DNA from 2 places in the Actinoplanes ianthinogenes genome. Region 1 is predicted to be linked to the other one. Evidence: riboswitches for the same ligand, from Rfam matches in the RefSeq annotation. Region 1 holds a riboswitch; the other holds the start of a gene.

Region 1 (9,406 bases):
CCGCCCAGGGCGCTGAGGGCCAGCCGGAGAGTGTCGGGCTGGCCCTGACGGCCCTAACCGGGCACGGGAAAGGGCGCTGAGGACCAGCCGGAGAGTGTCGAGCTGGCCCCGATGGCCCTAACCGAGCACGGGAAAGGGCGCTGAGGACCAGCCGGAGAGTGTCGAGCTGGCCCTGATGGCCCTATCCAGGCACGAGACAGGGCGCTGAGGACCAGCCGGCGAGTGTCGAGCTGGCCCTGGTGGCCCTTTCCGGGCATGGGATAGGGCGCTGAGGACCAGCCGGAGAGTGTCGAGCTGGCCCTGACGGCTCTACCCGGGCACGGGAAAGGGCGCTGAGGACCAGCCGGCGAGTGTCGAGCTGGCCCTGACGGCTCTACCCGGGCACGGGAAAGGGCGCTGAGGACCAGCCGGCGAGTGTCGAGCTGGCCCTGACGGCCCTATCCAGGCACGAGACAGGGCGCTGAGGACCAGCCGAGGGGTGTCGGGCTGGTGCTGGTGGCCCTATCTGGGGATGGGATAGGGCGCTGGGGGGTGATCTCCGGGAGCAGCGGCGGACAGTGAAGGAGGTGGCGATTGGTTTGGACGCGCCAGCGGCCAGATCGCCACCTCCGGCCCGCGCGGGAGCATGCGGTCCGCACCCCGGCGGACCCGCGTATATGAAGATCTTGAAGTTGATCGTGGATCAGCCGACGACCACGCCACGTTCGTGCTCGGCGACCAAGGTGGTCATGGCGTGTTCGACGACGCCGATCAGGACCGACTTGACCGACTCGCGGTGCCGGGCGTCACACATGATCAGCGGGACGCGTTCCGGGATGGCGAGGGCCTCGCGCACCTCGGCCGGCTCGTAGCGGGGCGCGCCGTCGAAGCAGTTCACCGCCACCAGGTAGGGCAGGTGCCGGTTCTCGAAGTAGTCGAGCGGCGCGAACGCGTCGGTCAGCCGGCGGGTGTCGACCATCACGGCGGCGCCGACCGCGCCCCGGATCAGCTCGTCCCACATGAACCAGAAGCGGGTCTGACCGGGCGTGCCGAACAGGTAGAGGATCAGGTCCTCGGCCATGGTGATCCGGCCGAAGTCCATCGCCACCGTGGTGGTGCCCTTCTCCGGCACCTTGGACGCGTCGTCGATCCCGGCGCCGGCCGCGGTCATCACGGCCTCGGTCGTCAGCGGCTCGATCTCGGAGACCGCGCCGACCAGCGTCGTCTTGCCGACGCCGAAACCACCGGCGACGACGATCTTCGCCGAAACGATCTCCGATGAAGGCGCCCCCGCCCGCTCAGAGCTTGCGAAGTCCACTCAAAACCCTTCCCAGCAGGTCCATCCGCTCCGTGAAACCCTTCTTGGGAGCGGCGCTGTGCAACGCGAGCAGTCCGTCGGCGACCATGTCGGCGACGAGCACCCGGGCCACCCCGAGGGGCAACCGGGTGAGCGCCGCCAGCTCGGCCAGCGACAGAGCCTTCGGCTCACACAGCACGGCGATGCGGTACTTGTCATGTCCGGCGAAACGCGATTCCTGAACGGCCGCCGGGCTGGCGACCAGGACCGCTTCGATCGGGATGTCCCGGATCGGCTCGGTCCGGCCGCGGGTCACCGCGTACGGCCGCACCAGGTTGCCCCGGGGATCGTGCGGCTCTGTCATGTCGCGGTCACCTCATCTCCGCCGGGGTACGGCAACCCCGGCGCCTAGTGGCTGACGGCCTCGCGTGCCGCCGGCGACAGTGCGGCGCCGACGCGCTCCACCAGCAGAGCCATCTCGTAGCCGACCTGGCCGACATCGCAGCTGCGCGCCGCCAGCACGGCCATCGACGAACCGTCGCTGATGGACATCAGGAAAAGATAGCCGCTGTCCATTTCGATGATGGTCTGCATCACCTTCCCGGCGGTGAACATCCGGGACGCGCCGTCGGTCAGGCTGACCACCCCGGAGGTGATCGCGGCCAGCTGGTCCGCCCGGTCCGCTGGCAGATCCCGCGAGGATGCCAGCAACAACCCGTCGGCGGAGACCGCCACCACGTGCGCGATGCCCGCGATGCTGTCGGCGAAATTGTTGAGCAGCCAGCCCATGTCCTGCATGGTGGGCCTGATCACTGATCGTTCTCCTTAGGAGCCTGGTCGGCGGAACCGTCGGTCCGCCCGCGCAGCACCCCACTGGTGTATGCGGAGAGAAGCCCGCGTACGTCGTCGGGGCTGCGACGATTCTGTGCCCGGGGCTTCTCCAGCACCCCGCCCGGGACGAGTTGCGCCTGCGGGATCCTTTTCGGCAGGCCGGAGCGGGTGGTGCCGGCGTCCTTGGGGGCGGCGGCGGCCATCGCGCGTTCCCAGCCCTCGTCGGCGGCGGTCCGCCAGCGATCGTCGTCGTCGGGGGCGGGGCGGGGTCGGGGGACCTGGTGCGGCGGCGCCGGCGGGGGCGCGGGGGGCGCCGGGGCCGGCGGGGTGCTCGCGGGGATCGCCGAGACCGGCGCCGGGGCGTATCCGGCGGTCGGCATGCCCTGCATCTCCGGCAGTTCCGACTCGGCGGCGAACCAGGTGTGCTGCATCTCCATGTGGATCGAGGCCGGCTGCGCCGGAACCGGTCGCGCCGAAGCCGGCGGGAACAGCGGGGCGGATACCGGATCCACAGTGGGCTTGGGCACCCGGGTCGGCAGCGGCGGACGGTCCGGGGTCGGCCTCAGGTCCAGCTCGGCGGGCTGCTCCGCGGCCGGTGGCGCCCAGCGCGGCGTACCCGACGCCGGCATCGGCGCGGACCGCACCGGCATCCGGATCTCCGGGGTACGCCCACCACCCGCGACCGGCTGCGGCGCCGGACCGGGCCGGGTCCAGCTCGCCGCCCGCCCGGGAGCCGCCGGCGCCCCGGGCAGCACCACGATGTCGGCCGGCAGGGTCACCTCGGCGACCGTCCCGCCCTCCCGGCTGGGCAGCAGTCGCACCCCGATGCCGTGCCGGGCCGCGAGCCGGGCGATCACCGCGAACCCCATCAGCCGGAAGGCGCTGGCGTCGACCTCGGCCGGCTCGGTCAGCCGCCGGTTGATCTGTTCCAGCTGCTCCGGGGTGATGCCCAGGCCGCGGTCCTCGATCTGGAGCACCGCGTGGTCGCCGGACCGCCGCCCGTGCGCCACCACCAGGGTGGTCGGCGGGGAGAACCGGGTGGCGTTGTCGAGCAGCTCGGCGACCAGCCGGACCACGTCGTTGACCGCGGCCGCGGCCACCGAGACGTCGGTGTCGATGGCGCCGAACTCGATCCGGTGATACATCTCCACTTCGGACTGTGCGGCCCGCAGCGCGTCGATCAGCAGCGCGTCCTCGCGGCGCGGGGTGCCCACGTCGGCGCCGGCCAGCACCAGCAGGTTCTCGTCGTTGCGGCGCATCCGGGTGGCGAGGTGGTCCAGGTCGAAGAGCTTGGCCAGCCGCTTCGGGTCCTCCTCGGTGCGCTCGATGTGGTCCAGTTCGCCGATCATCCGGTCGACCAGCGCCTGACTGCGCCGGGCCAGGCTGAGGAACATCGCGGAGACGCTGGTGCGCAGCGCGGCCTGCTCGGCGGCGACCCGGATGGCCTCCCGGTGCACCATGTTGAACGCCTCGGCGACCTGCCCGAACTCGTCCCGCTCGGCGAGCCGGATCGGGTCCCGGGTCTGCGCGATGACCCGGTCGACGCCGCCCTCGCCGAGGCTGTCCACGTCCTGCAACCGGTGCACCGCGTCGGGCAGGTCCCGGTTGGCCACCGCGAGCGCGCCCTCCCGGAGCCGGCGGACCGACAGGTGCAGGGTGCGGGCCAGATAGACGCCGAGCGCGATGGCGGCGAGCAGGACCAGCAGCACCACCACGAACTCGGCGGTGGCGCGCCGGGCGGTGCCGGCGCTGTCGTCCTTGGCGACCCGCACGACGTCCGCCTCCAGCCCGAGGCCGGTGGTCCGCAGCCGGTCGAGGACCTTTCCGTACGTCTCGGTCAGGTCGGCGACCTCCACCGCCGCGGGCCCGGTCAGCCGGGTGACCAGGCTGTCCGCCTGGGCCACCGTGGCGTCCGCGAGGGTGGCCTCGATCCGGCTGGTCTGGTCGGCGGTGGCGATCTGCCGGAAGTCGTCGAGCGCCTCCTGCCGGGCCGCCTGCGCGCCGATCAGCTCCTGCTGCCACGTTCCGCTGAGCAGGCCGGTCATCTTGACCGTGTACGCGGCCGCCTCCTGGTCGGCGGCGGCCGCCTCGATCCGGCTGTACGCGGCGAGCGCGCGCAGCCCGTCGGCGACCATGCCGGGCTCGGCGACCTGGCTCAGCGACTCGTCATAATCGGACAAGCCGTCGAGGATCACGCCGTACCGCTGGACCGCGGTGGCCATCGTCAGCTTCTCCCGGGCGGACACCTCGTCGCGGGTGTCGGGCAGCGCGGCGAGCCGGTCCTGGATCAGCTGGAGCCGGTCACGGACCCGGGCCGGCACCTCGTCGGCCGCGCCGCGGTGCGCGCGGAACGTCTGGATCTGCGCGTCGACCGCCGCCGACACCTGCCGGTACGCGTCCGGTGACGTCTTCGGCGCGGCCAGGTAGGCGGCCGCCGCCATCCGTTCCCGGTGCAGGAGCCGGGCCAGTTCGGAGACGTCGTTGCCGAGCACGGTGAGGTCGGCGACCCGGCCGGCGTCGGTGGCCCGGCCGCGGACGTCCGTCAGGCGTACCGAGGCCAGGACCAGCACCGCGGTGATCGGGATGATCAGCAGGCCGGCGAGCTTGGCGCGGATGCCCGCGTCCCGGAGCCGGGCGAAAGGACCACGTCGCACAGCCAGGGCCGAGGATCCCGTGCTCACGACATCTCCTTCGCGGACGCCGGCGCGATGCCGTTCGAGGTGTGCGGTCCGGCCCCGTCCGATGCCCGCAGCAAGGTCCGTGCCGAATGCGGCACGGCGGCGATTTCATCAGAACCCCGGGCGGTTTGGGAAGCCTGGAACCTCCCGGAAACCGACCGCCTGTCCGAGTGACAACCGCACTCGCGAGCGCGTCCCGCGCATCGCCGATGCGTTGACGTGCACGAATGTCTCATCGGCGGCAGCCCGCGCGGTCACGGCCACCGAACACCATCACGATTCCAACCACTATGTGAGAGCCCCGTCCCGCCCGCTGACCGAATCATGGCTTCTGAGCAGGGCTCTCACGTTCGCAAGGATTGACACGACGCGACGGACTCGTTGTCCGTGCCGGACAGTGTCCACTCTGGAGGATAGAAATGGCAACTCGCCGTTACGTCGCCCTGACGACACGGAGAGTGACTGCAATTCTCAGACTTTAGGCTGTCTTAAGAAGCCGACTCCCCACTGGCGGATCGGCCACCGCATTCCGTAACGTGCCCGGCATGGCATTTCGGAGCTGGGTGAAGTTGCTGGCCACCACCGCCACGGCAGCAGCGGTGATCGGAGCCGGCCAACTCGGCATCGCCTACGGACTCGGCATCGTGCGACTGGACCGGGTGCTCGACATCACTGCGCGTAACAATTGGACCGCGCAGCTCGCCTGGGTCGCCTGGATCACCACGACCGCCGCGGCGCTCGGCGCCCTGATCGCCACCGGCATGCGCCCGCGCTGGCGGCCCCGTCCGGTCGGCCCGGGCGGCGCCCTCGCGATGGGCATCGCGGCCGGCGTCGGCGCGCTGGCCGTCCTCCCCCTGACCATGCAGCCGGCCCGGGCCGCGCAGGTCGCCGGCGTGCAGCCGGTCTTCGTGATCGGCGCCGCCGTCGGGCTCGGCGCGGCGGCCGGCATCTTCGCCGCGTGGGCCACCGCCGCCAAGCCGGTCGCCCGCTGGAGCGCGGCGACGCTGAGCGTGCTGATCTGGCTGGTCGCGCTGATCTCGATCGGCCCGTCGCTGCTGCCCGGCCGCACCCCGATCGCGATCCGGCTGGGCGTGCTCAACGGCAGCCTGATCCCGCCCGCCGTCGCCGGGCACACCGCGTTCCTCACCATGCCGACGCTGGCGCTGCTCGCCGGCCTGGTGGTCGGCTGGGTCGCCCGCGGGCGCAAGCTGTCCACCCTCGCCGTCGGCCTGTCCGGGCTGGCCGGCCCGGCGCTGCTGACCATGGCGTACCTGATCTCCGGCCCGGAGACCGGCGGCACCGGCTTCCAGTCGGACCCGTACTGGGCCGCGATGACCGCGTGCGGCGCCGGCGTGCTCGGCTCGGTGCTGGCCGCGATCGTCCGCAGCGCCCCGGGCACCGACACCGCGGCCGAGACCGCCGCCGACCCGGCACCGGCGCCGCTGCCGAAGCGGGACGCCCCGGCGGCGTCGGCGATCGCGCAGGCCGCGGCGGCCGCCGCGCAGCGCCCCGAGGAGCAGTTGCGGCCGTCCGACACCGGGGTGCTCCCGGTCCCCGGCACGCCGAACAACCCGTTCTCGGCCGGCACCGGCAGCCCGTTCCGGTCCGGCGCGCCGTTCCCGGCCGAGCCGATCCCGACCCAGGCCCGCCCGCAGGCGCCCGCACCGACGCAGACCGCGCCGCAGGCGCCGCCGCCCGGCAACCCGCCGCGCTTCTCCGGCCAGCAGCCGAAGCCCGCCCCCGGTGGACGGAGCGGCTGGCGGTCCCAGCGCTCGTCCGCCCCCGCACCGGCTCCGGCGCCGGCCGCGGAGCGGTTCGACGGGTTCGCCGCGGGCCAGCCGGTCACCGCGTCGCACGGGCCGCTCGTGGAGCCCACGTCGATCAGCGGACCGGCCCGCCGACCAGGATCGGAAACGGACTATGTCGATTGGGTAAGCGGGCTCGGCGGGCAGTAAAACATTCGTAAACTCCGATGAAATGATGCGGTCGGGAGGTACCGCGGCGCGGCTCGGACAGTAACGATGGCCGATATCCGAGCCCCATCCCCCGACGCATCGGAGTCCGACCATGAGCCGTCCCCTGCCCCGCGTCCGCAAACTGCTCCTCAGCCTGGCCCTCATCGTCGGCCTGGCCGGCACCGCGCTCGTCGCCCCCGCCGTGGTCGCCCCGACGCACACCGCGGCCGCGCAGGCCGCCGTCTACTCGTCGTGCACGATCAGCCGCTGCTCGGCCGCCCGCACGGCGTACACCGGCTGGCAGTCGCTCGGCTGGCCGCTCAGCTCCGGCTGGTACTCCTGGCCGTACGGCAACTACAACTACACCGGTGGCACCTTCCAGAACCGCGAGGGCTACCTGCCGTCGGCCACCTACAACGAATACGACGTGTACTCCCGCGCGAAGGGCGCCTCGCGCGACGCGTACCGCATCGTGGTCAATCGCAGCACCAAGGTCGCGTACTTCACCCCGGATCACTACGTGACCTTCTACAAACTCTGACCCCATTTTTCGTACGCCCTGAGCACGTCCCGTGGCAGCCGTCTCCGAACGGCTGCCACGCCGCTTTCCCACCCGCTTCGGCGGCGGTGTCGCATTTCCCGCCCCCATTGGCAACCGCCGAGCACCCGTTAGCACCCGAGGCCCGCTAAGGCAGAAGTTTCCAAAAAGTCTGAGTGGCCGAAGTCGCTGCCAATGCTTACCCGCTCCCCGCCGCAGCCGAATCAACCTGCTGCCAGGGGATAACGAAGTCCGCTCGGCGAGAAGGGCAAACCCGGCGCGAGCCGGGGACGCAAAGCCACAGGACCCACGAGGTCGGCTGGGCTACCACCGAACGAACAGGGGAACGATTCATATGCGCGCAATGCTTCAGCTCATGGGTGGTGTCGCCGTTGCCGGTGCCGTTGCTGCCGGCAGCACCGCCTTCACCGCGAACGGCATCAGCGTCACCAACCTTCCTTCCCAGATCGTCGCGGGCGGCGAGACGGCCAGCATCAGCGTCGTCGGCGCATCGCTGGAGAACATCCAGATCGTCAATGACGTCTCTGCGCCGACCGAGTACGCCGCCATCAAGCTGACGCTCAAGGACGACACCACCGCCGCGCTCACGTCCGGCACCGTCAAGGTGAAGGTCACCGGCACCACTGGAACTAGCGCGCCGACGGGTGCCGGAAGCCCGGTGACCTGCACTCACACGAGCGCCGGCGTCTGGAACTGCCCGGCGGGCTCGAGCAAGACCTGGACCGCCATTTCGGCGCTTGCGGTCACCGTGTCGTAGTAATCTGCCCGAGCGGAGGGACCTGATCTCTCGGAATCTCCAGCTCTCGGAGCACTTACGTTTCTGACGGAGTCGTCATACAGCGTAATGTCAGACGTCTGGCCATGGCCGTCATCCTAGGGATGGCGGCCATTGGCACATGGGCCGTAAGTACACACCGAATCTCATACGTCATCACACACGGGATCAGCATGAATCCCGTGTACTACGCCGGCGATCTGGTCGTGGTCGCCAAATCTGATTCCTACGAAGTAGGGCAGATTGCCGCCTACCATGGTGGAGGCGGGCGAGTCGAGGTGCTTCATCGCATCATCGGCGGCAACGCAGTGACGGGATATGTCTTCAAAGGGGACAACAACCCTAATATCGATGGCGTCAACCCGACCGCTGACCAATTAATTGGCCGTGCGGTGGTTCACATTCCCAAGGGCGGGATCTGGCTCAAGCCCGTGCTCAGCCCCACGGGCCTGGGCATGCTCGGGTTCCTGGTGGTCAGTGGCGGAACGGCCGCAGCCAAGACGCGTAGGGGCATTCCACGCGGATCTCGTAAGAAGAGAGCGAAGGGCATGGCTGGCGGAGGTGGCTCCTGGGCAGCGGCCGTGGTCGTAGTCAAGGCCGTCAGCCGTCTTCATCCCGGCCTCCGACTCCTCGCCCTGCTGACCGCGATGTTCGTGGGCATCGGCTTGATTCTGGGCGTCCTCGGGTGGATGAAGCCGGCCACTCAGTCAACACCGAGCAGGCTGGCAGCCGGTGAGTCGATGACATTCTCGTACTCTGCCAAGGTCAAGCCGTCGGCCGCCTACGACGGAACCGTCGCCTACTCTCCCGATCCGATATACAGAAGCCTTGCCGACTTCGTCGACTTGCAACTGCAATATCGGGGAGACCCAGGTCGGATCAATATCAATGCTCGGCTGTCGTCCGCCGCCGGCTGGCACTCGACGATGCAACTCTCGCAAGCACGGCAATTCTCGGCCGAGCGTTACACCAGTACCGTGCTACTCGACCTCGGTGGCATAGAAGATCGCGTGCAGGATGCGGCCAAGGCAATCGGTGCCGACCTTGGTCAGATCACCATCGTGGTCACGGCACACGTTGAACACAGCGACGGCACTGTCTTCGAGCCCCAGCTGTCCCTCGCGTTCAGCCAGCTTCAACTGGCCCTGACCAATGGGCCCGAGAGTCTGGTGGTCGACGAATCCGGCAAGACCACCGGTGGTGGGGTCTACCCGCGACAGATCAGTGTGCTCGGGCGGGATCTGATGACGGCGGCGGCGGCTCGGACGTATGCGATCCGCCTGCTGCTCATCGCCGTCGTGGGGATCATCGGCATCGGGTTGACCGCTCTGA
Region 2 (9,406 bases), 2.5 Mb from region 1:
GGCCGAGGGCACGGTGGACTTCGACCCGGGTTCGGGTGAGGGAAGCGTTCACTTCGGCACCGTCAACGACGGGGACTTCGAGTCGGACGAGCACGTCAGCCTCAGCCTGCACGACCCGGTGAACGCGAGCGAGATCGCCGGGAGCCCGATCACGCTGACCATCACCGACGACGAGAGCTATGTGCCGCCCGCGTTCTCGATGACCTCCGAGGTCTCGGCCACCGAGGGCCAGGCGGAGACCGCGAAGTTCACCGTCACGCTCGACGAGACGCAGTCGGAGGACGCCTACTTCAACGTCTTCGTGCGGGAGGGAAGCGCCGGCGCCGGCGACTTCGGCCCGGTGGACGAGAAACTGCTGATCGAGGCCGGTGACCGCACCGCGACGGTCGAGGTGCCGATCCTCGACGACTCCGCGTACGAGAGCACCGAGCAGGCGACCGTCGAGGTGGTGCTGGACGGGGACGAGTCCGGCCCGACCGGGACCCTGTCCATCGACGACGACGACCCGGTGCCGACCCTCACGCTGAACACGGTGACGGGCGCCGAGGGCGGGACGGTCGACGTGATGGCGACCCCGACCGGCGTGGCCCAGGACGATCTGACCTATGCGGTGACGCTGACCGGCGACGGGGCGAGCCCGGCGGAGGCGGAGGACTACAGCGCCGACTCCGGTCCGGTGGAGCTGCCGGCCGGCACCACCGAGCCGGTGCGGCTGCGGCAGATCTCGCTGCTCAACGACACGATCGACGAGCCCGCGGAGTCCCTGAAGGCGACCGTGACCAACGAGTCCGTGGAGGGCGTCGACCCGGTCAGCACCCACTACACGATCACCGACGACCCGGCGGACCTTCCGCCCACGGTCTCGCTCGGCAGCACGACCGCGGTCGAGGGCGGCGGCTTCGCCGAGGTGCCGGTCGACCTGTCCTTCGCCGGGGCCAACGGCGCCACCTCGACCGAGCAGTCCGTGTCGGTCGGCTACGAACTCCTTCCCGGCACCGCGACCGCCGCTGACTTCGGCCCGTCGGCCAGCGCCAACCCGCTGGTCCTGCCGCCCGGCACCACGCACGGGTCGATCCAGGTGCCGATCGTCGACGACGCGAGCCGCGAGCCGATGGAGTCGTTCTACGCGCGGACGACCGGTGTCACCCCGACCGGCGCGACCCTCGGCAGCGAGATCGGGACCGTGACGATCCGGGAGAGCGACCAGGACCAGCCGCGGCCGACCTTCTCGATCAGCGGCGACACCCGTGTCGCGGAGGGTGGCACGGCCACCTTCAAGATCGTGCTCAGCAAGGCGGCCGATGCCGACGTCGACCTGACCGTGGCGATGCGGCCCGGCACCGCGACGGCGGCCGGGAACGACGAGGGCGAGCAGGACTACGGGCTGCCGGTCGCGACCGTGCGGATCCCGCAGGGCGGCGTCAGCGCGACGGTCGAGGTGCCGATCCGGCAGGACTCCGTCTACGAGGGGGACGAGTCCGCACAGCTCATCGTCCAGCTCGCCACCGGCGAGGACGACGCCGCCGGGGATCCGCAGCAGGTGGACCTGACGATCGTGGACGACGACCCCAAGGTGCAGATCGTCCTTGACCCGGCCGCGACCGCGGTCACCGAGGGGGACACCGTCAAGCTGTCCGGACAGGTCAAGGGGGTGGCGCAGCGGGACGTGACCTTCGACCGCCCGGTGATCGCGGCCTCCGCCGAGATCGCCGACTACGAGCTGAGCGACCCGGACACGGTCGTCCCCGGCGGCACGGCCAGCGGCACCAAGATCAATCTGGGCACGATCCACTTCAACCGGGATGCCACCGACGAGGACACCGAGGCGATCAAGCTGTCCTTCGGCGGCAACGTGCTGACCTTCCAGGTCGCCGACGACCCGAAGGACGTCGCGCCGAAGGTGACCATCGACGACACCTCGCTCGGCGAGGGCGACGGCGCCGCCGAGCTGACCGTCTCCCTGGTCTTCAGCGGCGAGACCAGGGCCACCGAGCGGACCATCACGGTGCCGTGGCAGACGGTCGACGGGACGGCCGACGCCGGCAAGGACTACACCAAGTCGAGCGGCCAGCTGACGCTGACACCGCCGCTCTCGGTGGGCACGATCCGCGTGCCGGTCCTGGCCGACACCCGGGACGAGGCCGATCAGACCTTTACGGTACGGCTGGGAGCACCGTCGCCGGCCGACGTCGCACTGGCGAAACCGGCCGGCAAGGTCACCATCGAGGACGACGACAAGCCGAAGGCGCCCACGCTGACCGCGCCGGCCGGTATCTCCGGTGTCGGCCGGGTGGAGCTGACCGGCTTCGCCGGGGCGAACGCCAAGGTGGAGCTGCTCAGCGCGGTGGGCACGTCCGGCGGATCGTTCCGGACGGTGCTGACGACCAAGGCGGACGACGACGGGGCGTACCAGTTCACGCCCAACTTCGCTCTCGGGTACCGGGTGATGACCAGGGCGAACGGGTTGACCTCGCCGGTGCGTACGGTCCAGGTCAAGCAGGATCCGACGCTGACCGTGGTGTCCGCGAAGCGGAACGTGACCTTCTCGGTCAAGGGCGACCCGGACGAACCGGGCCAGCGGGTGATCATCCAGCGGCAGGTGTCCGGTGACTGGCGTGAGGCCGACACCGGCGAGCTGAACGGCGCGGGGAAGTTCACCACCACGCTGAAGTCGCTGAAGCCGGGCACGTACGTGTTCCGGGCGGTGATCGCGTCGTCGCCCTCGATCGGGGTCGTCTCCGGAGCGTCGGACTCGGTGACGGTCAAGATCAAGTAGTCGCTCCGGGCGGTGAAGGATCCTTCGCCGAAAAAGGCGTTCCGCCAAAAAGGCCCCGATTTGCCGGTTAGATTACGGATGGCTCCGCCTCACGTGGCTCTGTCGTCCCGTGTTTGCGCTGCTGAGGGCCGGTTCACCCGGCACCCCGACCGCCCCAAGGTGCGGTACCCGAAAAGGCAACCTCGTCCCGCGACGAGGACGCGAAGCCAGGGGCCTCCCCGCTGGAGGTAGCCCAGCCGCCGAAGGAGACAGGAAGAGAATGCGTCATCGACCAATCCAAACGGCGTCGCACGAGCGAGTGCCGTTGACACTCTGGGGACCCAAGCGGATCCGGACAGTTCTGGCGACGGTCGCTGCCGCCGCGGCGGGCCTGGTGCCGGCCATGATGGTGCCGACGCCGGCGCTGGCGGCCAACCCGTCGTCGGTCGACAACCTGACCATCAGCGATGCCGGGAACTGGGAAGGCAGCAAGGTCACCTTCACCGTGACCTATGCCGGGTCGGCGCCCGGTGACTTCACCTTCAGCACGGCGGATATCGCTGGGCAGGCGACCGGCGTCGCCAGCTTCTCCAACAGCGGTGCCGACGACCTTCAGGACTACATCTCCACGCCGAGCCGCACCAGCATCACCTTCCCGGGAACCGCGGCGAGCACCAACAACACGGTCACCGTCACGGTGGATACGCAGAAGGACGCGGGCACCACCGACGAGACGTTCAGTCTGGTGGCCACGGACACCCTGTCGAACACCAAGTCGGCGACCGGGACGATCTGGGCGGCGTCCAGTTACCCGACGTTCGCGCTGTCGCCGTCGACCTCGACCGTTGCGGAGACCGCGACCAAGGACGCCGGGGGGAACCCGGTGCAGAAGACGGTGACTGTCACCGCCACTCTCACCGCTCCACTGGCACACGACATCTCCATCCCGGTGTCCACGGCCAACGGTGACAACGCGGACCCGCTGAAGGACGCGGTCTCCACGGGCGGTGTCCTGCGCGACTACGACGCCCTTCCGTCGACCGCGATGATCACGATCCCCGCGTACACCTACACGGGTAGCACCACGGTCCAGCTCTACGACGACAACGTCGACGAGACGGACGCCGCAGGGCAGTTCTTCTGGGTCAAGGCGGCCGCGACCCCGGTCCTTCTGTCGACCACTCCCAGCACGACCGACAAAGCGAAGATCACGATCACCGACGACGACGCCACACCGGTGGCGACGATCGGTGACGCGGCGGCGGCGGTGACCGAGGGGGGCGCGCTCAACTTCCCGGTGACTCTGGACCGGCCGTCGGACGCGACGAACCTGGTTGTCGGCTACTACTCGGCGGACGGGACGACCACGACCGACTCGACGGCGGCGACCGCCTCGGCGGACATCACCACCCCGGGCACCAGCGGCAGCCCCAACACGGCGACGATTCCCGCCTACGCCACGACCCGGACGATCGCGGTCCCGACTGTCGACGATGCGACCTTCGAGGGCACCGAGAACGTCAAGGAGATCCTCACCAGCACCAGTACGGTGGGCGTCACGATCGGCACGAAGTCGACCGGCGTCGGCACGATCAAGGACAACGACGCGGGCCCGGCGGTCACCCTCACCACCGTGACCACGGTTCCCGGTGACCCGCTCCCGGAGGGTGACTCCGGTGAGAAGGTGCAGAAGATCAAGGTGACGGTGGCCTCCAGCCCCTCCACCAACCCGGTTCCGGTGAAGATCGACTGGGCGACCAAGGACGGGACCGCCACGGCGGGCTCGGACTACAAGGCCGCCTCGGGCAGCTTCACCATCCCGGCCGGCACCACCCTGGCCGACTGGTACGGGGAGATCCCGATCACGGTCTACGGCGACACGGTGAAGGAGGGCACCGAGAACTTCACCATCGACGTCACCAGCTCGACCAGCACCATCGGCGCGGTGAGCAGCAGCCCCAGCCCCATCACCATCACCGAGTCGGGTGAGGCGGACGCCAAGCCGACGTTCAACGTCGGCGACGTCTCGGTGGCCGAGGGCAACAGCGGCACGACGCTGGCCAAGGTCCCGATCGTGATGACCGGCGCCTCGCCGACGGACACGGTCTTCACCACCACGTTCCACGACGGCAGCGCGATCACCGGCGGCACGGCGGCGGGTGACAACGACTACACCCCGCCGACCGACAGCACGGTGACGATCAAGGCCGGCGACAAGACCGGGTGGCTGAGCATCCCGATCAACGCGGACACCACGTTCGAACGTGACCAGGTCTTCAGCGTCGACGTGACCACCCTGAGCGGCAACGTCACCTACCTAAACACGCCGGATGTGCAGCACACCGCCCGGGTGACGATCGGCAACGACGACACGCAGCCGACGATCACGTTCAACTCGAGCAACGCGACCGAGGGCCAGCCGGTCACGGTCACCGGCAAGGTTGTCGGCGTCTCCGAGTACGCGTACAGCGTGGGTCTGACCATCGGCGGATCGGAGAAGGACCCGGCGACGGCGGGCACCGACTTCAAGGCGCCGGACGCCCTCACGGGCACGAGGATCGCGGTGCCCCGCGGTTACTCCGGAGCGCTGACCGACATCCCGACCGTCGGCGGCAGCTACACCTGGAACGTCACCACGCTCGACGACCTCATCGACGAGCCGACCGAGGGCTTCACGGTCACCGCGAACGAGACCACCGCGACCGGATTCACCCCGGCCTCCGGTACCTACAAGATCGCGGACGACCCGCTGGACCTGCCGCCGGCCGTGTCCGTCGGCGACGTGACGGTCAACGAGAAGGACGGCAACGCCGAGGTGCCGGTCAACCTGGCCTTCACCGGTGACGCGACCTCGACCGTGCAGAGCGTCACGATCCCGTACTACACGGCGGACGGTACGGCCAAGGCCGGCAAGGACTACACCCTGACCAAGGGCACGCTGACGGTGGCGCCCGGCACGATGACCGGGACCATCAAGGTTCCGATCATCAACGACGCGGAGATGGAGCCCGACGAGACCTTCTCGGTCCGGCTGGGCGCTGTCGGTCCGGTGGGCGCCAGCGTTCTCAGCGGTGACTCGACCGTCACCATCAAGAGCGACGACATGTCCAACCCGGTCACGCCGACGCTGGCTGCTTCTGGGCCGGCCAAGGGCGCGGGTGTGTTCACGCTGAGCGGTAAGGCGGCGCCGAACACCAAGGTCGAACTGTGGGGCTCGGCACTGCCGGCCACCGACCCGACCAAGATGGACTACTACCAGATCGTCACGTCGGACGGCAGCGGCAACTTCTCCTTCAAGACGAAGTCGCTGACGCAGGGTTACGCGTTCGTCGCCCGGTCGCAGGAGATCAACTCCAAGACCGTGACGGTCAAGCTGACCCAGAACCCGGCTCTGACGCTCGGCAGCACCAAGGGCAAGCTCACCGTCACCGTCAACGGCAACCCGAAGGCCGCCGGCCAGACGGTCACCGTCCAGCGCCTGGTGAGCGGCAAGTGGACCACCATCGCCTCCGGCAAGACGACCGCGAGCGGCTTCTCCAAGTCCGTCTCGATCAAGTCGAAGACGAAGGTCTCGGTGCGCGCCATGGTCTCCGGCAACAGCAGCATGGGCATCGCGTCCGGCTACTCGGCGACCAAGACCATCACCATCAAGTAAGCATCACCTGACCCGAAACAACGGGGGCGGCCGTGAGGCCGCCCCCGTTCCCTTTTCTCGGATGCGGTGACCGGCGGGCTTATGCTGCCCGGCATGAATCGAATACTGCGAATGTCTGCTGTCATCCTCCTCGCGCTGGCCGGCACGCTGGTGAATGCCGGTCCGGCCGCCGCCGTCCCGCGGCTGCTCGCGCACGTTTGCAAGGAGATCGGTTCGTTCGCCGGATACACGGGTGTGCACTGCGCCGACCTGTACCGGGAGGGCAGCCAGGTCTGGGGTGGCAACGAGATCATCTGCCAGTTGACCGGTGACCAGCACCAGGTCGTGGCCTGCGCCGGAATCAAGGAGCAGCCGACGCTTCAGGTGAACTCGACCACCTACCGCGGCACGGCGGGCACCTGCGGTGCCGCATACGGGCACTCGCCGTGCCGCGCCGAACGCATCATCAACTACACCCAGCGAGTGACTGCCTGCGACGCGATCGTTTATGGCGGCACCGTCAAGACCACGATCTTGCTACCCGGGGCCACCCAGCCCATCGGCGGCACCTACACCCAGCTCTTCACGGACGAGTACGGCATCCGCTGCTGAGCGCCGCCGGTCGGGCACCGCTTGAAGGCGGGAGCATGGTGGCGGGGCCGGCCCTGAGGACCGGCCCCGCCATTACCGTGAGCGGTCAGTCCACCTCGGCGACGGCCTGGGCGAACTGGGCCGAGTACAACCTGGCGTACGCGCCCTCCGCCGCGATCAGATCGTCGTGGGTGCCCTGTTCCACGATCGAGCCGTTCTCCATCACCAGGATCACGTCGGCGTCGCGGATCGTCGACAGGCGGTGGGCGATGACGAAACTGGTGCGGCCGGTGCGGAGTGTGTTCATCGCCCGCTGGATCAGCACCTCCGTACGGGTGTCCACCGAGCTGGTCGCCTCGTCCAGGATCAGGATGCTGGGCTCGGCCAGGAACGCCCGGGCGATCGTGAGCAGCTGTTTCTGCCCGGCGCTGACGTTCGAGCCCTCCTCGTCGATGGTCGTCTCGTAGCCCTCGGGGAGCATCCGGACGAACCCGTCGACGTGCGCGGCCTCGGCGGCCCGCACGACCGCGGACTCCTCGAAGACATCCGCACCGTAGGCCAGGTTCTCCGCGATCGTCCCGCCGAACAGCCAGGTGTCCTGCAGGACCATCCCGATCTGCTCGCGCAGCTGCTCCCGCGGCATCGTGGCGATGTCCACCCCGTCCAGGGTGATCCGCCCGCCGGTCACGTCGTAGAACCGCATCAGCAGGTTGACCAGCGTCGTCTTGCCCGCCCCGGTCGGCCCCACGATCGCCACGGTCTGCCCGGGCTCGACCGCCAGCGACAGGTTCTCGATCAGCGGCTTGTCCGGGGTGTACCGGAAGGAGACGTTCTCGAAGGCGATGCGCCCCTGCACGGACGGAAGCGACACGGGAGCCGGGTCCGGCGACTGCTCGGGCGCGTCGAGCAGGGCGAACACCCGCTCGGCGGAGGCCACCCCGGACTGCACCAGGTTCGCCATCGACGCCACCTGGGTCAGCGGCTGGCTGAACTGCCGCGAGTACTGGATGAACGCCTGCACGTCGCCCAGCGACAGCGACCCGGACGTCACCCGCAGCGCGCCCACCACCGCGACCAGCACGTAGTTGACGTTGCTGATGAACATCATGGCCGGCTGGATCAGGCCGGAGATGAACTGCGCGCGGAAGCTCGACAGGTACAGCTTGTCGTTGTGCTCGCGGAACGTCTGCTCGGCCTCGTGCTGCCGGCCGAACACCTTGACCAGCGAGTGCCCGGTGAACATCTCCTCGATGTGCCCGTTGAGCTGGCCGGTGGTCTTCCACTGGGCGACGAACTGCGGCTGCGCCCGCTTACCGATGGACTTCGTCAGCAGGAACGACACCGGGATGGTGACCAGGGCGATCAGCGCCAGCAGCGGCGAGATCCAGAACATCATGCCGAGCACCCCGACGACCGTCAGCAGGGCCGTGACCAGCTGGGCGAACGTCTGCTGGAGCGTCTGCGCGATGTTGTCGGTGTCGTTGGTGGCCCGGCTCAGCACCTCACCGCGCGGCTGCTTGTCGAAGTACGACAGCGGCAGCCGGGACAGTTTCGCCTCGACCTGGTTACGCAGGTCGTAGACGGCGGTCTGCACCACCCGGGCGGTGATCCGGCCCTGGAACACGCCGAACACCCAGGCGAACACGTAGACCACGACCACCCAGGCGAGCACCCGCATCAGCTTGTCGAAGTCGATGCCCTGGCCGGGGATCACGTCGTTCATCCCGGCGAGCAGATCGGCGACCTTGGTGTCGCCCTGCTGGCGCAACCCCTCGACGGCCTGCTCCTTGGTGACGCCGGCGGGCAGCATCTTGCCCACCACGCCGTTGAAGATCACGTCGGTGGCGTGGCCGAGCAGCCGGGGCCGAGCACCGACAGGAAGACCGACGCGATGCCGAAGAGCAGCACCAGCCCGACCAGCATCCGCTGCGGGGCGAGCATGCGCAGCAGCCGCTTGGTGGAGCCCTTGAAATCCTCCAGCTTCTCCGGCGGTCCACCCGCCATCATCATCCGGGCGGCCGGCGGACCCCCTGCCGGGCCCATCGGGCGACGGTTCGGCGCGGTCATGCGGCAGCCTCCTGCTCCGTGAGCTGCGAAAGGACGATTTCCCGGTACGTCGGGTTGCCGTCCATCAATTCCTCGTGCGTCCCGGTCCCGACCACCTTGCCGTCGTCCAGCACGACGATCCGGTCGGCGTCCCGGATGGTGCTGACCCGCTGCGCCACGATCACCACGGTCGCGTCCGCGATGTGCTCGGTCAGCGCCGCCCGCAGTGCCGCGTCGGTCGCGTAGTCCAGCGCCGAGAACGAGTCGTCGAACAGGTAGATCTCCGGCCGGTGCACCAGCGCCCGGGCGATCGCCAGCCGCTGCCGCTGCCCGCCGGACACGTTGGTGCCGCCCTGCGCGATCGGCGCGTCCAGCTGCCC

What was found. A riboswitch is a leader RNA that binds a small molecule or an ion and turns the genes downstream of it on or off. The one in region 1 is predicted to bind cyclic di-GMP.
Region 2: linked by a shared signal. The riboswitch ahead of Aiant_RS13325 (Calx-beta domain-containing protein) and the one ahead of Aiant_RS24715 (hypothetical protein) in region 1 are both predicted to bind cyclic di-GMP.

What each region holds. Positions count from the first base shown of each region.
Region 1 covers NZ_AP023356.1:5,444,269-5,453,674, reverse strand. Annotated here, with positions in the region: gene Aiant_RS24745 (GTP-binding protein) at 683-1,297, opposite strand; gene Aiant_RS24740 (DUF742 domain-containing protein) at 1,278-1,640, opposite strand; gene Aiant_RS24735 (roadblock/LC7 domain-containing protein) at 1,685-2,074, opposite strand; gene Aiant_RS24730 (sensor histidine kinase) at 2,086-4,788, opposite strand; gene Aiant_RS24725 (hypothetical protein) at 5,331-6,740, shown strand; gene Aiant_RS24720 (ribonuclease domain-containing protein) at 6,853-7,281, shown strand; cyclic di-GMP riboswitch class I at 7,536-7,610, shown strand; gene Aiant_RS24715 (hypothetical protein) at 7,643-8,056, shown strand; gene Aiant_RS24710 (DUF5305 family protein) at 8,257-9,406, shown strand, end outside.
Region 2 covers NZ_AP023356.1:2,951,776-2,961,181, reverse strand. Annotated here, with positions in the region: gene Aiant_RS13330 (Calx-beta domain-containing protein) at 1-2,776, shown strand, start outside; cyclic di-GMP riboswitch class I at 2,942-3,020, shown strand; gene Aiant_RS13325 (Calx-beta domain-containing protein) at 3,081-6,410, shown strand; gene Aiant_RS13320 (hypothetical protein) at 6,522-7,001, shown strand; partial or broken gene Aiant_RS13315 (ABC transporter ATP-binding protein) at 7,087-9,047, opposite strand; gene Aiant_RS13310 (ABC transporter ATP-binding protein) at 9,044-9,406, opposite strand, start outside.